DNA from 2 places in the Streptococcus gallolyticus subsp. gallolyticus DSM 16831 genome. Region 1 is predicted to be linked to the other one. Evidence: predicted binding sites of a transcription regulator. Region 1 holds the regulator's gene; the other holds the start of a gene.
What was found. Region 1 encodes HrcA, which represses chaperone genes, less so after heat shock. Its sites were predicted from a motif close to TTAGCACTCNNNNNNNNNGAGTGCTAA; they were not measured.

Region 1 (6,216 bases):
GGGATGACTATTGGAACGTTTTTGTGGTTAATTGATCACGCAACGCCAAGAAGTTTGGGGTTGGACAATGGTAGTATTTCCGTTGTTAGTTTTGAAAATGGAAAATTTACAATAGAGTCTATCGGCGATGTTAGTTATCGTTTGCGTGGTAGGCAAATATTAGAAGAAAGAAAAAATGAGAAAAAAGCGTAGTTTACCAACTCTTATTCTAGGGTTGTTAGTTATTGTAATTTTTATAGTCGGTATTTTTGTTTTTGTCCAAGGTGACAAATTGTCATTGAGTGGAAATGCTCAAAAGTCATCAACGGATAGTTCAAGCTTGGTGAGCTCTGAGTCTTCAACGAGTTCAACAGCTTCAGCGACGGATTTGCCAGATGTTTCATCAAGTGATTGGGAGCTTGTTTTAGTTAATCGTGATAATATTACAGCTGAGATGAATCCTGATTTAACGCAAATTGATAATATCTATGTGGATTCACGTATTGCTGATAATGTTCGAAACTTTTTGGCAGCAGCGCAAGCTATTGATAGCAGTGAACATTTGATTTCTGGCTACCGAAGTGTGGCTTATCAAGAAGAATTATTTAATTCCTATGTGTCACAAGAAATGGCAGCTGATCCAAGTTTAACGCAAGAAGCGGCGGAGGATTTGGTTAAGACGTATTCACAGCCTGCTGGTGCTAGTGAACATCAGACTGGACTTGCTATTGATATGAGTACGGTAAATTCTTTGAATGAGAGTGATGCTGATGTTGTTGCGCAGGTCGCAGCTATTGCTCCTGAATATGGTTTTGTCCTACGTTTTCCTGAAGGTAAGAGTGATTCAACGGGAGTCGATTACGAAGATTGGCATTTCCGCTATGTTGGTGTTGAATCTGCTAAATACATGACAGAAAACAACTTAACCTTAGAAGAATATGTGGCTTTGTTGAAGGAGAATAATCGATGAAATCTCGTTTTTCTCTGAAACAATTTTTGACTTTTGTTTTTATCTTTTTTGTTGGAATTCTTTTGCTTTGCTTGCACCATGCAACGCCAAGTGCTACGAAGAAGCAGAGTGTTTCTTATACGCAAACAGAGTTTATTGAAGAAATTGCTCCGACGATTCAAAAAGTAGCAGCGTCATATGGCGTACGTCCTTCGATTATCATTGCTCAAGCTGTTTTGGAATCAAATTATGGGACGAATTTATTGGCAGTAAAATATCATAATTTATTTGCGGTGCAGGCACAGGATGGTCAAACGGCGATAGAATTAACTTATAAGAGTTATTTTGTTAATGAGTGGCAGACTGAGACAGGTCGCTTTGCGGTTTATAAATCTTGGACGGCTGCTATTTATGATTATTTTGATTTATTACAATCTGGCAAATTAAGTGATGGAGCGTATGATATTTTAGTGTCTAATATGGGTTATAAAAAAACAGCACAATCGTTGCAGGATATGGGATTCAGTACAGACCCTGACTATGCTACGAAATTGATTGCTATTATTGAAAAAAACAACTTAACAGCGTATGATAAATAGAAAAATTAGCACTCTACTAAAAAGAGTGCTAATTTTTTGAGTTTTTCTCTTGACACTCGTTTTTAAAGGAGTATAATAAAATCATGAATTAGCAGTCGAGGTATATGAGTGCTAAATGTAGAAAGGAGCGAGGTTATGATTACCCAACGTCAAAGTGATATTTTGAATTTGATTGTCGAATTATTTACACAGACGCATGAACCTGTCGGCTCTAAGACTTTACAGGCAACCATTGACTCGAGTAGTGCAACGATTCGTAACGATATGGCGAAGCTAGAAAAGTTGGGCTTACTTGAAAAGGCTCATACGTCAAGTGGGCGAATGCCAAGTGCTGCTGGTTTTAAGTATTTTGTTGAGCATTCATTGAGTCTTGACAGTATCGATGAACGTGATATTTATCAGGTCATCAAAGCTTTTGATTTTGAAGCTTTTAAGCTTGATGATATTCTACAAAAAGCAAGTCAGGTTTTGGCTGATATGACTGGTTACACGTCGGTGATTTTGGATGTTGAGCCAGCTCGTCAAAAACTTACAGCTTTCGATATTGTTCAATTATCGAGTCATGATGCTCTAGCTGTTTTAACCTTGGATGAATCCAAACCTGCGACAATTCAATTTGCCATTCCTAAAAACTTCATGTTGAAAGATTTGGTAACTTTGAAAGAAATCGTCGATGAGCGTTTGCTTGGACGAACGGTGATGGATATTCATTATAAGTTACGAACAGAGATTCCGCAGATTTTGCAAAAATATTTTACCGTGACAGACAATGTGTTAGATTTGTTCGACTATATTTTCGCAGAATTGTTTAAAGAATTGGTTTTTGTAGCTGGTAAGGTTAATTCGCTTGATTATGCTAATCTGGAAACATATCGTTTCTTAGATAATGACCAAAGGGTCGCGGTTGCTCTTCGCTCTTCAATGAAAGAAGATGAGATTGCGACTGTTCAGGTTGCAGATAGTCAAGAAGCAGCGCTAGCTAATGTGACTGTTTTGACACATAAGTTTCTGATTCCTTATCGTGGATTTGGGCTTCTTAGCTTGATTGGTCCGATTGATATGGATTATCGCAGAAGTGTTAGCTTGGTAAATGTTATCGGGCGTGTTTTGGCGATGAAACTTGGTGATTATTATCGCTACCTCAATAGTAATCATTACGAGGTCAACTAAGTTTAGTAATTAAATTGATAAAAAAGATAAGGGAGGGACACAGTGTCAGAAGAAACTAAAAACGAAGAACTTCAAGAAGAAGTTGAAGCCACTGATGTTGTGACTGAAGAAAAAGTAGAAGAGCAGCCTCAAGAAGATGCTCAAAATGAAGAATTGCAAAAAGCACTTGAGCGTGCGGAAGATTTTGAAAATAAATACCTTCGTGCTCATGCTGAAATGCAAAACATTCAACGTCGCGCTAATGAAGAACGTCAGCAATTGCAAAAATACCGTTCACAAGATTTAGCCAAAGCAATTTTACCAAGTTTGGATAATTTGGAAAGAGCACTTGCTGTTGAAGGATTGACAGATGATGTGAAAAAAGGTCTTGAAATGACACGTGACAGCTTGATTCGTGCGCTTAACGAAGAAGGTGTTGAAGAAGTGGTTGTTGAAAACTTTGACCACAACTTGCATATGGCAGTTCAAACTCTTCCAGCTGATGAAGAACATCCTGCAGATAGCATTGCTCAAGTGCTTCAAAAGGGTTACAAACTTCACGAACGTCTATTGCGTCCAGCTATGGTTGTTGTTTACAGCTAATCGTTAGCAAAGACTTGACCGCAATGTCATAAAACTATAACTGAAAGAAAAAAAGATAAATCATAAAAAAGAGGGATAAAATATGTCTAAAATTATTGGTATTGACTTAGGTACAACAAACTCAGCCGTTGCAGTTCTTGAAGGAACTGAATCAAAAATTATTGCAAACCCAGAAGGTAACCGTACAACTCCTTCAGTTGTTTCATTCAAAAACGGTGAAATCATCGTTGGTGACGCTGCTAAACGTCAAGCAGTAACTAATCCAGATACAGTTATTTCTATCAAATCTAAAATGGGTACTTCTGAAAAAGTATCTGCAAATGGTAAAGAATACACTCCACAAGAAATTTCAGCAATGATTCTTCAATACCTTAAAGGTTATGCTGAAGATTACCTTGGTGAAAAAGTAACAAAAGCTGTTATCACAGTTCCTGCATACTTCAACGATGCTCAACGTCAAGCAACAAAAGATGCTGGTAAAATCGCTGGTCTTGAAGTAGAACGTATCGTTAACGAACCAACTGCAGCCGCTCTTGCATACGGTCTTGATAAAACTGATAAAGATGAAAAAATCTTAGTATTTGACCTTGGTGGTGGTACATTTGACGTTTCTATTCTTGAACTTGGTGACGGTGTCTTTGACGTACTTGCAACAGCAGGTGATAACAAACTTGGTGGTGACGACTTCGACCAAAAAATTATTGATTGGTTAGTTGCTGACTTCAAGAACGAAAATGGCGTAGACCTTAGCCAAGATAAAATGGCTCTTCAACGTTTGAAAGATGCTGCTGAAAAAGCTAAAAAAGACCTTTCAGGTGTGACTCAAACACAAATCTCACTTCCATTCATCACTGCTGGAGCTGCTGGACCTCTTCACTTGGAAACAAGCCTTACTCGTGCTAAATTTGATGATTTGACTCGTGACCTTGTTGAACGTACTAAAACTCCAGTTCGTCAAGCTTTGTCAGATGCTGGTCTTTCAATCTCTGAAATTGATGAAGTTATCCTTGTTGGTGGTTCAACACGTATTCCTGCCGTTGTCGAAGCTGTTAAAGCTGAAACTGGTAAAGAACCAAACAAATCTGTTAACCCTGACGAAGTAGTTGCTATGGGTGCTGCTATCCAAGGTGGTGTTATCACTGGTGATGTTAAAGATGTCGTTCTTCTTGACGTTACTCCGTTGTCACTTGGTATTGAAACTATGGGTGGTGTATTTACAAAACTTATTGACCGTAACACAACTATCCCAACATCTAAATCACAAGTGTTCTCAACAGCTGCTGATAACCAACCAGCCGTAGATATCCACGTTCTTCAAGGTGAACGTCCAATGGCTGCTGATAATAAAACTCTTGGTCGTTTCCAATTGACTGATATTCCAGCTGCACCTCGTGGTATCCCTCAAATCGAAGTAACATTTGATATTGACAAAAACGGTATCGTGTCTGTTAAAGCTAAAGACCTTGGTACTCAAAAAGAACAACACATCGTTATTCAATCTAATTCTGGTTTGACTGATGAAGAAATTGAAAAAATGATGAAAGATGCAGAAGCTAACGCAGAAGCTGATGCTAAACGTAAAGAAGAAGTTGACCTTCGTAACGAAGTTGATCAAGCTATCTTTGCAACAGAAAAAACAATCAAAGAAACTGAAGGCAAAGGCTTTGATACAGAACGTGATGCTGCTCAATCTGCTCTTGATGAATTGAAAGCTGCTCAAGAAGCTAACAATCTTGAAGATATGAAAGCTAAACTTGAAGCTCTTAACGAAAAAGCTCAAGCTCTTGCTGTGAAATTGTACGAACAAGCTGCAGCTGCACAACAAGCCCAAGCAGGTGCTGAAAGTGCACAATCAACTGATTCATCAAACAATGGTGATGACGTTGTTGACGGTGAGTTTACTGAAAAATAATTCATCAATGATTATCAAGAATATATTTGACTGTTCTTATTTTAGTAAGTTTAGTGTGAATTTTTCTTGGTAAATTATAAAATTCAGAGGTTGCGAAAATATCAACCTCTGTTTTTGGATAAATAGAGAAATCATAGAATTATTTTTAATAACCTTTTTAATGATAAAGAAAGGAAAGTGTTCAGAAATGAACACGGGCTACGGACTGTGCCAAAAAGATAGATTTTCCTAGGACGTAAACGTCCGTTGTCAAGTCTTCTATTTTGGCTTTGTCCGCTTAACGCCCTTTGTATCTTAATTATGAACAATACAGAATTTTACGATCGTTTGGGTGTTTCTAAAGACGCTTCGCAAGATGAGATTAAAAAAGCTTATCGAAAAATGTCGAAGAAGTACCACCCAGATATTAACAAAGAACCTGGTGCTGAAGAAAAGTACAAAGAAGTTCAAGAGGCTTATGAAACGCTAGGTGATGAGCAAAAACGTGCCGCTTATGACCAATATGGTGCTGCGGGAGCTAATGGCGGCTTCGGTGGCGGAGCTGGTGGATTTGGCGGTTTCGATGGTGGTGCTGGCTTTGGTGGTTTCGAAGATATCTTCTCAAGCTTCTTTGGTGGCGGTGGAGGCATGCGTAATCCAAATGCGCCACGTCAAGGTGATGATCTTCAATACCGTGTGAATTTGAGTTTTGAAGAAGCCGTTTTTGGTGTAGAAAAAGAAGTGGCTTATAACCGTGAATCAACTTGTTCAACATGTTCTGGTACAGGTGCTAAACCTGGAACTAGCCCTGTAACATGTAGTCGTTGTCATGGTTCAGGAGTTATTAATGTTGATACACAAACACCTCTTGGTATGATGCGTCGTCAAGTAACTTGTGATGTCTGCCATGGTACAGGTAAAGAAATCAAAGACCCTTGTCATACTTGTCATGGTACTGGTCATGAAAAGAAAACTCATAAAGTATCTGTTAAGATTCCAGCAGGTGTTGAAACCGGTCAACAAATTCGCTTGCAAGGTCAAGGTGA
Region 2 (6,216 bases), 210 kb from region 1:
GGGATAATATCGTCATTGATTATGAAAATGCACAAGGTGACCAGTCAAATTTACAAACCATTTCAACCAATTTGATTGCTAATAATGACCTTGTTTTAGGGATTGCAACACCAGCCGCACAGACCTTGGCTAATCTATCAACCGACGTTCCAGTCTTGTTTACAGCAGTTACCGATCCAGTATCAGCAAAATTAGTTGATTCAATGGAAAATCCTGGGGGCATTGCAACAGGGACAAGTGACATGTCGCCTATTTCAAAACAGGTCGAATTATTGCAAAAAGTCATGCCGAATGTGAAAAAAGTTGGCATCATGTACACGACAAATGAACGCAATTCCGAAGTTCAAGTTGAAGAAGCAAAAGAAGCGTTTGCTAAGGCAGGTATCGAGGTCATTACCAAAGGTATCTCATCAACGAATGATGTCCAAGATACCGCTAAAAGCCTGATGAGCCAGACAGAAGTTCTATTTATCCCAACGGATAATATGATTGTTAGTGCTATCTCGCTCATTACAGAATTATCGAAAGAAACAAAAATTCCAGTTGTCGGTGGTTCAGCAGATGTTGTGGAACAAGGTGTCCTCTTTACGTACGGTGCTAATTACGAAGCCCTTGGTCGTCAAACGGCAAAATTAGCCATTCGTATCCTTGAAGGTGAAGATGTTAGTGATGTTGCTGCGGAATATCCAGAGACACTAAACGTCGTTACCAATGATGAAATGGCTGAGACTTTAGGAATTGATTTAAGTAGTATTGAGAACGACACGACAGAATCGTCTTCTGATACGACCGAAACAAGCACATCAGCAAGCTCAAGCACAACGAAAACAAGTTCATCAAGCACGTCAACACAAACGTCAGATTCATCAAGTACGAACGGTTGGCTTGATATTGTTTTATCGGCAATTTCACAAGGTCTTTTGTGGTCAATCATGGCAATTGGTGTCTTTATTACTTTCCGTATTTTAGATATTGCTGACCTTTCTGCCGAAGGCTCATTCCCACTCGGGGCAGCTTCAACAGCGATTATGATTGTCAATGGCATTAATCCATTAATTGCTACTATTGGTGGTTTTGTGGCAGGAATGATTGCTGGTGCGGTGTCTGGTTTCATGCACACCAAGATGAAAATTCCAGCTCTGTTAACAGGGATTATTACTCTTACGGCACTTTATTCTATCAATCTTTTGGTGCTAGGTAGTGCCAATGTTTCGTTAGCAGGTCAAGAAACACTCGTGACCTTAATGACGTCAGCACTTAACTTGTCGAAACTATATGCTGTGATTTTGATTGGTGTTATCTTTGTCGCATTAGTCATTATCTTGCTGGTGGTTCTGTTAAATACGCAAGTCGGTCTCGCGCTTCGTGCAACAGGTGATAATATTGCTATGGGTGAAGCTAATGGTATTAAGGTTGACCGCATGAAGATTTTGGGTTACATGATTTCAAATGGTTTGATTGCCCTTGCTGGTTCACTTTTGGCGCAAAATAATGGCTACGCGGATATGAATATGGGAACAGGTACGATTGTTAATGGTTTGGCATCTATTATCTTTGCTGAAGTTATCGTGAAATACTTGCCACTTGGCAAACGTCTCTGGTCAATTGTCCTTGGTTCAATCTTATATCGTCTGGTGCTTGTTATCATTCTAGCCATGAATGTCGATGCGCAAATGCTCAAATTAGCGTCAGCGATTCTGCTTGCCTTGATTCTCTATGTTCCAGAAATTCGCAACAAACTTCATATCAAACCCTCAAAAACATTAACTCCAGGAGGTGAAGATTAATGGCACTTTTAACATTATCAAATATTCATAAAACCTTTGAAAAAGGAACTGTTAACGAAAATCACGTTTTGCGTGGCTTAGATTTAGACATTGAACAAGGTGATTTCATCTCTGTCATTGGAGGAAATGGTGCTGGGAAATCAACACTTATGAATTCCATTGCTGGCGTCGTTGACATTGACGAAGGAGACATTCTTCTGGAAGGAGAATCTATTCGTAAAGCTTCTGTTGCCGCACGTTCAAAAGATATTAGCCGTGTATTCCAAGACCCACGAATGGGAACAGCAACCAATTTAACGATTGAAGAAAATATGGCGATTGCTTACCGTCGTGGTAAAAAGCGCAGCTTCTTCAAAAAATCTGTCACCGAACAAGAACGTGAATTGTTCAAAGAAACATTGACAGAGCTTGGTTTAGGACTGGAAAACCGTATGAAAACAGATGCGGCTTTCTTATCAGGAGGGCAACGTCAAGCACTAACGCTTGCCATGGCAACCTTGGTGCGCCCCAAAATTCTTCTCTTAGATGAACACACAGCAGCCCTTGACCCAAAAACAAGTGACATGGTTATGCATTTAACGAAAAAAATCGTTGAAGAACAAGAGCTAACAACTTTAATGATTACCCATAATATGGAACACGCTATCGAGTATGGTAACCGTCTTATCATGCTTTATCATGGCAAAATCGTGGTTGACGTTCGCGGTGATGAAAAGAAAAACCTCACCGTTGCTCAACTCATGGACCTCTTCCACAAAAATAGCGGTCAAGCCCTAAACGACGACGCCCTAGTGCTGGGGTGATATAGATTAACTGAGCAAAATTGCTTCCACTATAGGAACGATTTCAGCTCAGTTTTCTTTTTTTGAGAATTAGTGTTTTTTTCTTGACTATTTCTGACCAAGTGTTAGAATAGATTTTGTAGGAATTAGCACTCGATGTATTAGAGTGCTAAAAAAGAATTTAGCTCTGCTATTTTCAAACAAAAATTAAGAGATAATTGGAGGCAAAAGCATGTTAAAACCATTAGGTGACCGTGTGGTCTTGAAAGTTGAAGAAGAAAAAGAGCAAACAGTTGGTGGTTTTGTCCTTGCTGGCGCAAGCAAAGAAAGAACTCAAGTAGCAACTGTTGTAGCAATCGGTGACGGTGCTCGTACCTTGACAGGTGAACTGGTAGCGCCAAGTGTTGCAGCAGGTGATAAAGTTATTATTGAAAATGGTGTTGGAATTGAAGTCAAAGACGACGATAACACAGTAACTATCGTTCGTGAAGCAGATATTTTGGCTATTCTAGCATAAGAGAGATTGTGCTATAAACGTTTATTTAGAAAATTTATCAATAGAAATAAAATAGAGGAAACTAATCATGGCAAAAGATATTAAATTTTCAGCAGATGCACGTGCAAGCATGATGCGTGGTGTGGATATTTTGGCAGATACCGTTAAAGTAACCTTAGGCCCTAAAGGTCGTAATGTGGTTCTTGAAAAATCATTTGGTTCACCACTTATCACAAATGATGGTGTGACAATCGCCAAAGAAATCGAATTAGAAGACCATTTTGAAAATATGGGAGCTAAACTTGTATCAGAAGTTGCTTCAAAAACAAACGACATCGCTGGTGACGGTACGACAACTGCCACAGTATTGACACAAGCTATCGTTCGTGAAGGTCTTAAAAACGTTACTGCGGGCGCAAACCCAATTGGTATCCGTCGTGGTATCGAATCAGCTGTCGCTGTTGCAGTTGACGAATTAAAAGCCATTGCTCAACCAGTTGCTAATAAAGAAGCGATTGCTCAAGTCGCTGCGGTTTCATCACGTTCTGAAAAAGTTGGTGAATACATTTCAGAAGCTATGGAAAAAGTTGGCAACGACGGTGTTATCACTATCGAAGAATCACGTGGTATGGAAACAGAACTTGACGTTGTTGAAGGTATGCAATTTGACCGTGGTTACCTTTCACAATACATGGTTACTGACAATGAAAAAATGGTTGCTGACCTTGAAAATCCATACATCTTGATTACAGATAAGAAAATCTCAAACATTCAAGACATTTTGCCACTTCTTGAAGAAGTGCTTAAAACTAGTCGTCCACTTCTTATTATTGCTGATGATGTTGACGGTGAAGCTCTTCCAACACTTGTGCTTAACAAAATTCGTGGTACTTTCAACGTTGTAGCTGTTAAGGCTCCTGGATTTGGTGACCGTCGTAAAGCAATGCTTGAAGATATTGCCGTTTTAACTGGTGGTACTGTCATCACAGAAGACCTTGGTCTTGATTTGAAAGATGCCAACATGACAGCTCTTGGACAAGCTGCTAAAGTAACTGTTGATAAAGATAGTACAGTTATTGTTGAAGGAGCTGGTGAGGCTTCAGCTATCGCTAATCGTGTCAATGTGATTAAATCACAACTCGAAGCAACAACATCAGAATTTGATCGTGAAAAATTACAAGAACGTTTAGCTAAATTAGCTGGTGGAGTAGCTGTTATCAAAGTTGGTGCAGCGACAGAAACAGAATTGAAAGAAATGAAATTGCGTATTGAAGATGCGCTTAATGCCACACGCGCTGCCGTTGAAGAAGGTATTGTTGCAGGTGGTGGTACAGCACTTGTCAATGTCATTTCAAAAGTTGCTGAACTTGAACTTGACGGTGATGAAGCAACAGGTCGTAACATTGTTCTTCGTGCTCTTGAAGAACCGGTTCGTCAAATTGCATTCAATGCTGGTTACGAAGGTTCAGTTATCATCGAACACTTGAAAAACTCAGAAGTTGGTACAGGATTTAACGCTGCCAACGGTGAATGGGTAAACATGGTTGAAGCAGGTATCATTGACCCTGTTAAAGTAACACGTTCAGCCCTTCAAAATGCCGCGTCAGTTGCAAGTCTTATTTTGACAACTGAAGCCGTTGTGGCTAATCATCCAGAACCAGCTGCACCAGCGCCAGCAGCTCCAGGTATGGACCCATCAATGATGGGTGGCTTCTAAGCTAGATAAATGATTATTAAAAATAACGAAAACTCCTCAAATTCTGAGGAGTTTTCATTTGCCTTGAAAGCAATGTCTTTATTTAAGAGTTTTATAACAAAATTTGATATAATAAGAAAAAGTATAGATAACGTGGAAAAGAGCTAGCGCTCATTGTTATGGAGAAAAATGATATTGAACGAAAAAGAATTAATGAATTTAGGTGAACTTTATCGGGAACTCAGAGTGGCGCGTGGGCTAAAATTAAAAGATGTGGCACGTGGCAATTTGTCTCTTTCACAATTATCAAAATTTGAAAATGGGCAAACAATGTTAGCAGCTGATAAATTGTTAGTAGCTATTTCTGGGATTCACATGAGTTTCGCCGAGTTCGGGCACGCTTTAAATCATTATCAAGAAAGCCCCTTTTTTGCTGTTGGTAAACAGATTGCAAAATTACAGTTAAAGGGTGATGTTGAAGGATTAAAACAATTGCTGAACACTTTGGAAGATACGGAAACATTTGACACCTATAACCGACTAAATAGGATAGATGTCGCTAGCGCTATTCATTCACTAGACCCAAATTATGAAATCGCCGATGAGGACAAGAAGTTTTTGACAGACTATCTTTATGGTATAGAAGAATGGACGGAGTATGAACTGTACATTTTTGGAAATACAATGGCTATTTTGTCAGATGCAGATTTGATTTTCTTAGGGAAAGCTTTTGCAGAACGTGATAAGTTTTATTTATCATTGCCGCAGCATAAAAAAACAGCAGAGCTAACCTTTTTAAATATTATCTTTGCGCTAATTGACCGCGAAGAGTTTTATTACACCACTTTTTTTATTGATAAACTGGAAAAATTATTAAATTATCAAGATATGTTTGCGATTGTTGTTTTAAATTTCTTAAGGCAAATTCTAGCTTATTTAAAAGGTGAAATAACAACGACCGAACCAATGGAAGAATATATTGAAATGGTAGAAAAACTAGGTAACCCTACAACTGCTTTGGTGTTAAGAGAACGGTTAGAAGAATTTTGCCTAAAAGACAAGAAAAGAGCAGATAAACAACCACCGCTAACCTAATAGTGGATAATTGTTATCTACTCTCCGTGTTCGGAAATAGTTGGCACTAATTAAAATGGCCAAATTCTAAAAGTTAGAAGAACAGCTGCTACAGCAATCAATTTTTTGAGCATAACATTACCTCCCTTTTCTATCCATTATAGAATAAATTAAGAAAAAAAGCTAAAATTCTCAAATATGAAAAAAATATTTTTAAATTTTCATATTTGCGAATTTTTAATATCGGCAGTTTTCTATGTTATATTATATCCATAAGTATTTTGATTTTGGGAGCATACTCGAAAACCAAGATATTGTTCTAAGGGAATTGGACCTTCCTAGGAGAAAATTAGCAGAATTGCTAAATAAGACTTGAACAAT

Region 2: the regulator HrcA is predicted to act here: its motif matches at 2,716-2,742, upstream of groES (co-chaperone GroES).

What each region holds. Positions count from the first base shown of each region.
Region 1 is NZ_CP018822.1:342,550-348,765, forward strand. It holds gene BTR42_RS01965 (histidine phosphatase family protein) at 1-192, shown strand, start outside; gene BTR42_RS01970 (M15 family metallopeptidase) at 176-949, shown strand; gene BTR42_RS01975 (glycoside hydrolase family 73 protein) at 946-1,527, shown strand; gene hrcA (heat-inducible transcriptional repressor HrcA) at 1,663-2,697, shown strand; gene grpE (nucleotide exchange factor GrpE) at 2,740-3,279, shown strand; gene dnaK (molecular chaperone DnaK) at 3,362-5,191, shown strand; gene dnaJ (molecular chaperone DnaJ) at 5,492-6,216, shown strand, end outside.
Region 2 is NZ_CP018822.1:130,839-137,054, forward strand. It holds gene BTR42_RS00855 (ABC transporter substrate binding protein) at 1-1,787, shown strand, start outside; gene BTR42_RS00860 (ABC transporter ATP-binding protein) at 1,787-2,590, shown strand; gene groES (co-chaperone GroES) at 2,802-3,086, shown strand; gene groL (chaperonin GroEL) at 3,154-4,782, shown strand; gene BTR42_RS00875 (helix-turn-helix domain-containing protein) at 4,951-5,856, shown strand.